2 regions of the Erwinia pyrifoliae DSM 12163 genome follow, and region 2 is predicted to be linked to the other one. Evidence: predicted binding sites of a transcription regulator. Region 2 holds the regulator's gene; the other holds the start of a gene.

Region 1 (3,422 bases), 1.9 Mb from region 2:
CTATCTGCTGCTGATGCTGCGGTGCCTGCCGGTAATGCAGAGCAAATGCGGCTCCTTTCGTCTCCAGCATAGCGCCCGGCAGCGACGCGATGGCCTGTTCCAGCTCCCGCTGCAATGTACTGACAGTATGTGGGGCAAGCGCCACGCGCGTGATATTGCCGTCAACATCACGGCGCTCGGCACCGTGCACGCCGGCCATCGGCAGAACCAGCGGTGCTGCCAGAGCGTCCAGTTCGACAATCGGGCGGCCGGATATCAGCGCGACGGCCCCGTCACAATGCTGCGCCAGCCATTGCAAATCATCCAGCACAGAAGCAGGTATTGATACCTCATCCGGACGCGACTGGATCGCTGCCAGAGTGCCATCCACATCAAAGAAAAAGGCATAGGCCGTTGCGGCTTGCAACGAGGGAACGGAATCTGTTGGTATCGGCACATCTTCCTCCTGAGTCACGAGTTAGGAAAGATGCTGCAGGCCATAAAGGGTAACCGCGCGCGCTGAACGGTAAAACAGAGAGAAGCGCATGCCGTCAGACGACGATGAGAGGATCGTGGTTTTTCTCACCATGTCAACCCCTTAAGTGCGGACAACATCGCAGCTTATTATAGGATAATTTCCAGATAAAACCAAAAAATGCAAAATAACCCCATGATAAAAAAGATAATTCAGTTCAAAGCGATTCAGCCTTTCTATTTTTTGATTCGACGATACTGACCTGCGATTTCAGCGGGCTGATACTTTCTGCACTGACAGGCCAGTATAACAGTTTTCAATAAACGCTACCCTGCCGGCTGGTGAAGCGTGTTGAATAGCAGCCTGCCTGCCCGGGGCTGTTTCACCGGATCTGCATCGCCATCGCGCCCCCTTCACGGCGTTACGGTGGCTCTGCGTTGTGCCTCTCTAACGCATTTCATCATGCCTGCGCATCACCGGGACGGTTCTGCACAGCGGCCAAACACATTATGCGTAACGCCAGTAACCGGGCTTTTTTTACACGCTTTTTAAGCAAAAAAACCGCTATTTTTCAGACCAGTCTGAGATATTGGCATTCATTCCCCATATGTTCACTAAACCTGTGTGAAAACGTTATATTGCGTTAAAATTGGCAACAGCCCGGCTGATCGCCAACCGCAACAATAAGGGGCGATAATGCTGCGCATGATGATTAAAAGAAAGCGTGAAAGAACGCACGCTGAAGACCGTTACCTGGCGCTGGTACTGGCCACCAGCGCCGGCTTGCTGAATGCAATGGCGTTGGGGGCATTCGGTATTTTCCCATCGCATATGTCCGGCAATGCTGCACAATTATCCTCCGAGGTCTCCAACGTCGACATCAGGGATCTGAAATTTTTGCTGGCAATTCTTACCGCTTTTGTTATCGGCTGCGTAACATCTCGTCTGATAGTGATCTGGGGTATTAAGAATAAGCTGCGAACGATATTCAGTATTGTTCTGCTGATTGAAGGGGTGATGTTGATGCTGCTGTCGGCGTTTGAAACGTTTTTTTATGCTGCCGGCAATAACCGCGAGGCAATTGTCTGCCTCGGTTTTCTAATGGGGATCCACAATGCCACGTCCACCCAGCTGTCTAACGGCCGCGTGCGTTCCACCCACGTTACCGGCACTTTGACGGATGCGGGGATCGCTCTCGGTTCCGTACTGACCGCCTGGTTCCAGCGTGACCGCTCACAGCCGATAGCCGCCGCATGCCAGCAGTTTGTGACTCACCTGGTGACCATTGTTTCCTTTCTGAGCGGAGGTATGGCCGGCCTGCTGTTATTCGAACAGTTTAGTTTCAGCTCAATGATCGCCGTAGGGGTGTTCCTGGCGCTGATTGCCATCAGCTCGATCGTGATCACCGTACGCATTGCGCGATACTAGCCCGCCGGCCACTCTCCTTCAGCGGCGCGCCATCGTCAGGCTTTGATCCACTGTAAAAAGTTAAATTCCGTGCCTGTTCAAATGCTTCCTGAAATTCTCTGGCGGGTGGCTTGATCGTTCCGGTTAATCGCTGATACTGTATATAAATACAGTTATATTGAGGTTGCCGTTATGCCGTTTATCCGTCCGCTCGACATTGATTGCCCCCTGCTACTTCCGTTGTTCTCCGAGCGCGTACCCTGTGGTTTTCCCAGCCCTGCCCAGGATTACGTGGAAGACCGCATCGACCTGAATAAACTCGCTATTAAGCACCCAAGCGCCACCTATTTTATCAAAGTCAGCGGTGACTCAATGCGCGAAGCAGGGATCGGCGATGGTGATTTGCTGATCGTTGATCGTTCGCTGAACGCAGTTCATGGCGATATCGTGGTGGCCGCCATCGCCGGTGAGTTTACCGTTAAGGAGCTGCGTACCCATCCGGTTCTGCAGCTGGTGCCGCATAACCCTCACTATCCGCCCATTTCATTCCAAAATGCAGAAGAGCTGGAAATCTTTGGCGTGGTCACTTTTACCCTGAAAGCGCATAAGTAATCATGTTTGCTCTGGTCGATGTGAACAGCTTTTATACTTCTTGTGAGACCGTTTTTCGCCCCGACCTGTGGGGAAAAGCGGTCGTGGTGGTATCGAATAACGATGGCTGCGTGATTTCACGATCTGCGGAGGCAAAATTACTGGGCATAAAAATGGGGGAACCCTTTTTTAAAATAAAAAATAATACATACCCATCTGAAATTCACGTATTCAGTTCCAATTATGCGCTGTATGCCGACCTCAGTGAACGCGTTATGCAGACGCTGACCGATATCGCTCCCGCCATTGAGATATATTCCATCGATGAAGCCTTCGTTAATCTGACTGGCGTCAACAATTGCGTATCTCTTGCAGATTTTGGTCATGAGATGCGCAATCAGGTGCTAAGAAATACCGGGCTGACGGTTGGCGTAGGCATTGCGCAAACCAAGACGCTGGCGAAGCTGGCCAATCATGCAGCGAAAAAATGGCCGGCTACCGGCGGCGTTGTCGATTTATCCTCTATTGACCGCCAGCGCAAACTACTGGCGCTGGTGGCAGTGGAAGACGTTTGGGGCGTTGGACGGCGTATCAGTAAAAAGCTCAATCTGATGGGCATTGAGACCGCACTCGATCTGGCAGAAAGCTCGCTGTGGGTGATCAGGAAACATTTCAACGTCGTGCTGGAAAGGACCGCGCGTGAACTGCGTGGTGACCCCTGTCTGGAGCTGGAAGAGTTTGCTCCGACTAAGCAGCAGATCGTCTGTAGCCGCTCGTTTGGCAACCGCCTGACGCAATATTCAGACGTGCATCAGGCCGTTTGTGCCTATGCCGAGCGAGCCGCAGAAAAACTGCGTGGTGAGCGGCAGTTCTGCCGTTTTATCAGCGTGTTTGTGCGCACCAGCCCGCATGCGGACAATGAAGTGTACTACGGCAACCAGGCGTCCACCCGGTTGATGACACCGTCAAA
Region 2 (3,422 bases):
AAACCCAGCGCGGCGACCGCCATACCATTACGCATTTCTCTGGCGCGTGTAGCACCGATAAACATGCCGTCCAGCAAATAACAGCCAACGCCTGCTAACGGTATCAGTACCTGCCACCACAGGTAGCGATCCGCCAACTGGCGCAGCGGTTCCAGTGACGTCAGCAGGACTACAATCTGCGATCCGCACATGGCATAGATTAGCGAGAAAGCCAGCGCTACCAGCAGCGCCTGCCGACAGGCAGAGCGCCATACGGTGAGTAACTGCTTACTATCACCAGCCCCGAAAGCTTCCCCGGAGCAGGCCTCGACCGCATAGGCAAAGCCATCAAGGGCATAAGCGGTGAAGGTAAGGAACATCAGCAGCACCGCATTGACCGCCACCACGTCATTCCCTAAGCGTGCGCCAAGGAGAGTCAGGGTGGCAAAGCAGATTTGCAGCAATAACGAACGCAGCATAATATCGCGATTCAGTCGCAGCAGGCGCGTCAGATCCCCACGCCATGCCTTAAGCATCAGACGCAGCGACAGCCCGCGCAGCACCATTACCCGCCTGACCAGCAGCAGCCCGACGATCAGACTGATATACTCGGCAATGGCCGTAGCTGCGCCCGCTCCCTGCACGCCACATTTAAGGCCAACCACAAACCACAGGACCAGCAGGATATTCACCAGGTTGCCAACGACCATCAGGATCACCGGCGCACGAGCATATTGCACGCCCAGCAGCCAGCCAAGCAGCACCAGGTTTACCAGTGTGGCAGGTGCGCTGAGCCAGCGCACCTGCATAAATAGTGCCGCCTGATGCAGGACCTGCTGGCTGCCGCCGGTCAGTTTCAGTGCCAGATGGATAAGCGGCGTTTTCAGGGCGATAAACAGCCCTCCCGCCAGCAGAGCCAGCAGAAGTGGCTGCATTAACGCCCTGCCCAGCGCGAGTTTGTCGTTAGCCCCAAACGCCTGCGCCGTAAGCCCGGTGGTACTCATGCGTAAAAAAAGCAGCAGCATAAACAGGAAGCTGGTCACCGTGGTGCCAATCGCCACGCCGCCGAGATAAGCAGCGCTGTCAAGATGGCCAATGACAGCGGTATCTACCAGCCCCAGCAGCGGGACGGTGATATTGGAGAGGATCATGGGCAGCGCCAGCCGCCAGAGATGTTTGTCAGCAGGAGATAATAAACGCATTAACACCTTTGTGTGCCGGCAGCAGGTGGTACGTTAGCCGCCCTCTTCTCCCCGCATCGCTTATGCTGGCGGGCGCGTTGGCTAATCGCCCTGCTGCAACTCGCATTATCTTGAGTAAAATGGCTGCTTCGGGGAGCTACGCGCCGTGGGTACAGCGCGCAATATTCGGTAAAGGACGACGTTTAAAGCCAGTTTCCGTTGCGGATGACGCCAACTGCCAGCCCTTCAATGGTCAGCGTTTGCTGACGCAGGTCGACCACAATCGGCTGGAACGCCGGATTTTCTGGCAGTAGCTCCACCATATTTCCATTTTTTTTCAGCCGCTTAACGGTAACTTCATCATCGATGCGTGCCACAACAACCTGACCATTGCGCACATCTTCCGTTTTATGCACCGCCAGCAGATCACCATCCATAATACCGATATTTTTCATTGACATACCGCTAACACGCAGCAGGAAATCGGCACCTGGTTTAAACAAGCCCGGGTCAACCTGATAGTGCCCTTCGATATGCTGTTCTGCCAGCAGCGGCTCACCGGCTGCTACCCGGCCAATCAATGGAAGCCCGACCTCTTCTTCCATCATCAGGCGGATACCGCGTGAAGCACCAGAGACAATCTCAATTACGCCTTTACGCGCCAGTGCTTTAAGGTGCTCTTCAGCCGCATTTGGAGAGCGGAAACCGAGCTGCGCGGCTATTTCTGCCCGAGTCGGGGGCATACCGGTTTGATTAATGTGGTCGCGAATCAGGTCATAAACCTGCTGCTGCCTTGCCGTTAGTGCTTTCATTCCGCCCCCCTGGTTGTTTATACAGTCGACTGTGAGTATATACAGGTATTTCTGTATTGAAAACCTAAAGCTGGGCTAAATTCAATTTGTTGAGTTTTCTGAGTGACTCATCACAAAAGCGGCAGCAGCAGCATGATCCAAACTAAGACGGCCAACAAAATCGTTATCAATACGGCGGCGGAACCCATGTCTTTTGCCCGGCCGGCGAGGGGATGGATTTCATGACCAATACGGTCTACGACCGCTTCGATGGCGCTATTCAGGATCTCGACGATGATCACCATCACGACGGAGCCTATCAGCAGCACACGAGTTATCGCGTCGACATTAAGAAAACCAGCAATAACAATGGCGATAATCGCTGCCGCAGCTTCCTGGCGAAAGGCCGCTTCATGCCGCCATGCGCCGCGCAGACCTTTCCAGGAATACCCGGCAGCCTTAATAATTCGCATCAATCCGGTAGCGTTATTTGCCATAATGAGATAGTCCTTTAAGAAGTTGAATGTCATTCACTGGATGTTCTGGTTTTGTAACATCACAGATTCCGCTGGCACTTTCTGGTATGCTTGCGTCGCTTTGCTAACAAGAGGCTTTATTTTATCTATGTCAGGTTGGCGTAATTTATATTATAACTTATTGAATTTACCGGTTAAATTACTGGTAAAAAGTAAAGCAATTCCGGCCGAGCCGGTTGCTGAACTCGGGCTTGATACGTCGCGCCCTATTATGTACGTACTGCCTTATGATTCAAAGGCCGATCTCCTTGCGCTGCGCGATCAGTGTCGCAAACAGGACTTGCCCGATCCGCTGGAACCGCTGGATATCGATGGCAATTTGCTGCCACGCCACGTCTTTATCCATGATGGCCCGCGCGTATTCCCCTATTTCGTCCCGAATCTGGAGTCGGTTAAGCTGTTCCATGACTATCTGGATTTGCACCGCAACCATCCGGAACTTGATGTCCAGATGGTGCCCGTCTCGGTGATGTTTGGACGCGCCCCAGGCCGCGAGGTGCAGGGCGACGATCAGCCGCATCTGCGCGTGCTGAACGGCATCCAGAAATTCTTTGCCGTATTGTGGTTAGGCCGTGACAGTTTTGTGCGTTTCTCACCGATGGTGTCGCTGCGCCACATGGCAACAGAACACGGCACCGACAAAATTATCGCCCAGAAGCTGGCCCGCGTTGCGCGCATGCACTTTGCCCGCCAGCGTTTGGCGGCAGTCGGGCCACGCCTGCCGGTACGTCAGGATCTGTTCAATAAACTGTTACAGTCCAAGGCCATCGCTAAAGCGGTAGAGGATGAGGCGCGCAGCAAGAAGATCTCCCACGAGAAAGCGCAACAGAATGCGATAGAACTGATGGAGGAGGTCGCTGCCGACTTCTCTTACGAGGCGATTCGCCTCACAGACCGCATCATGGGCTGGACCTGGAGCAAACTCTACCAGGGCA

What was found. Region 2 encodes LexA, which represses DNA repair genes until DNA is damaged. Its sites were predicted from a motif close to TNCTGTATGTACATACAGNA; they were not measured.
Region 1: umuD (translesion error-prone DNA polymerase V autoproteolytic subunit) is a predicted target of LexA. The motif match lies at 2,017-2,036, and genes of this name have one in related genera.

The regions. Positions count from the first base shown of each region.
Region 1 is NC_017390.1:1,741,617-1,745,038, reverse strand. It holds gene otsB (trehalose-phosphatase) at 1-436, opposite strand, end outside; gene EPYR_RS07730 (YoaK family protein) at 1,151-1,882, shown strand; gene umuD (translesion error-prone DNA polymerase V autoproteolytic subunit) at 2,054-2,473, shown strand; gene umuC (translesion error-prone DNA polymerase V subunit UmuC) at 2,476-3,422, shown strand, end outside.
Region 2 is NC_017390.1:3,633,570-3,636,991, forward strand. It holds gene dinF (MATE family efflux transporter DinF) at 1-1,181, opposite strand, end outside; gene lexA (transcriptional repressor LexA) at 1,364-1,972, opposite strand; gene EPYR_RS16500 (diacylglycerol kinase) at 2,083-2,448, opposite strand; gene plsB (glycerol-3-phosphate 1-O-acyltransferase PlsB) at 2,576-3,422, shown strand, end outside.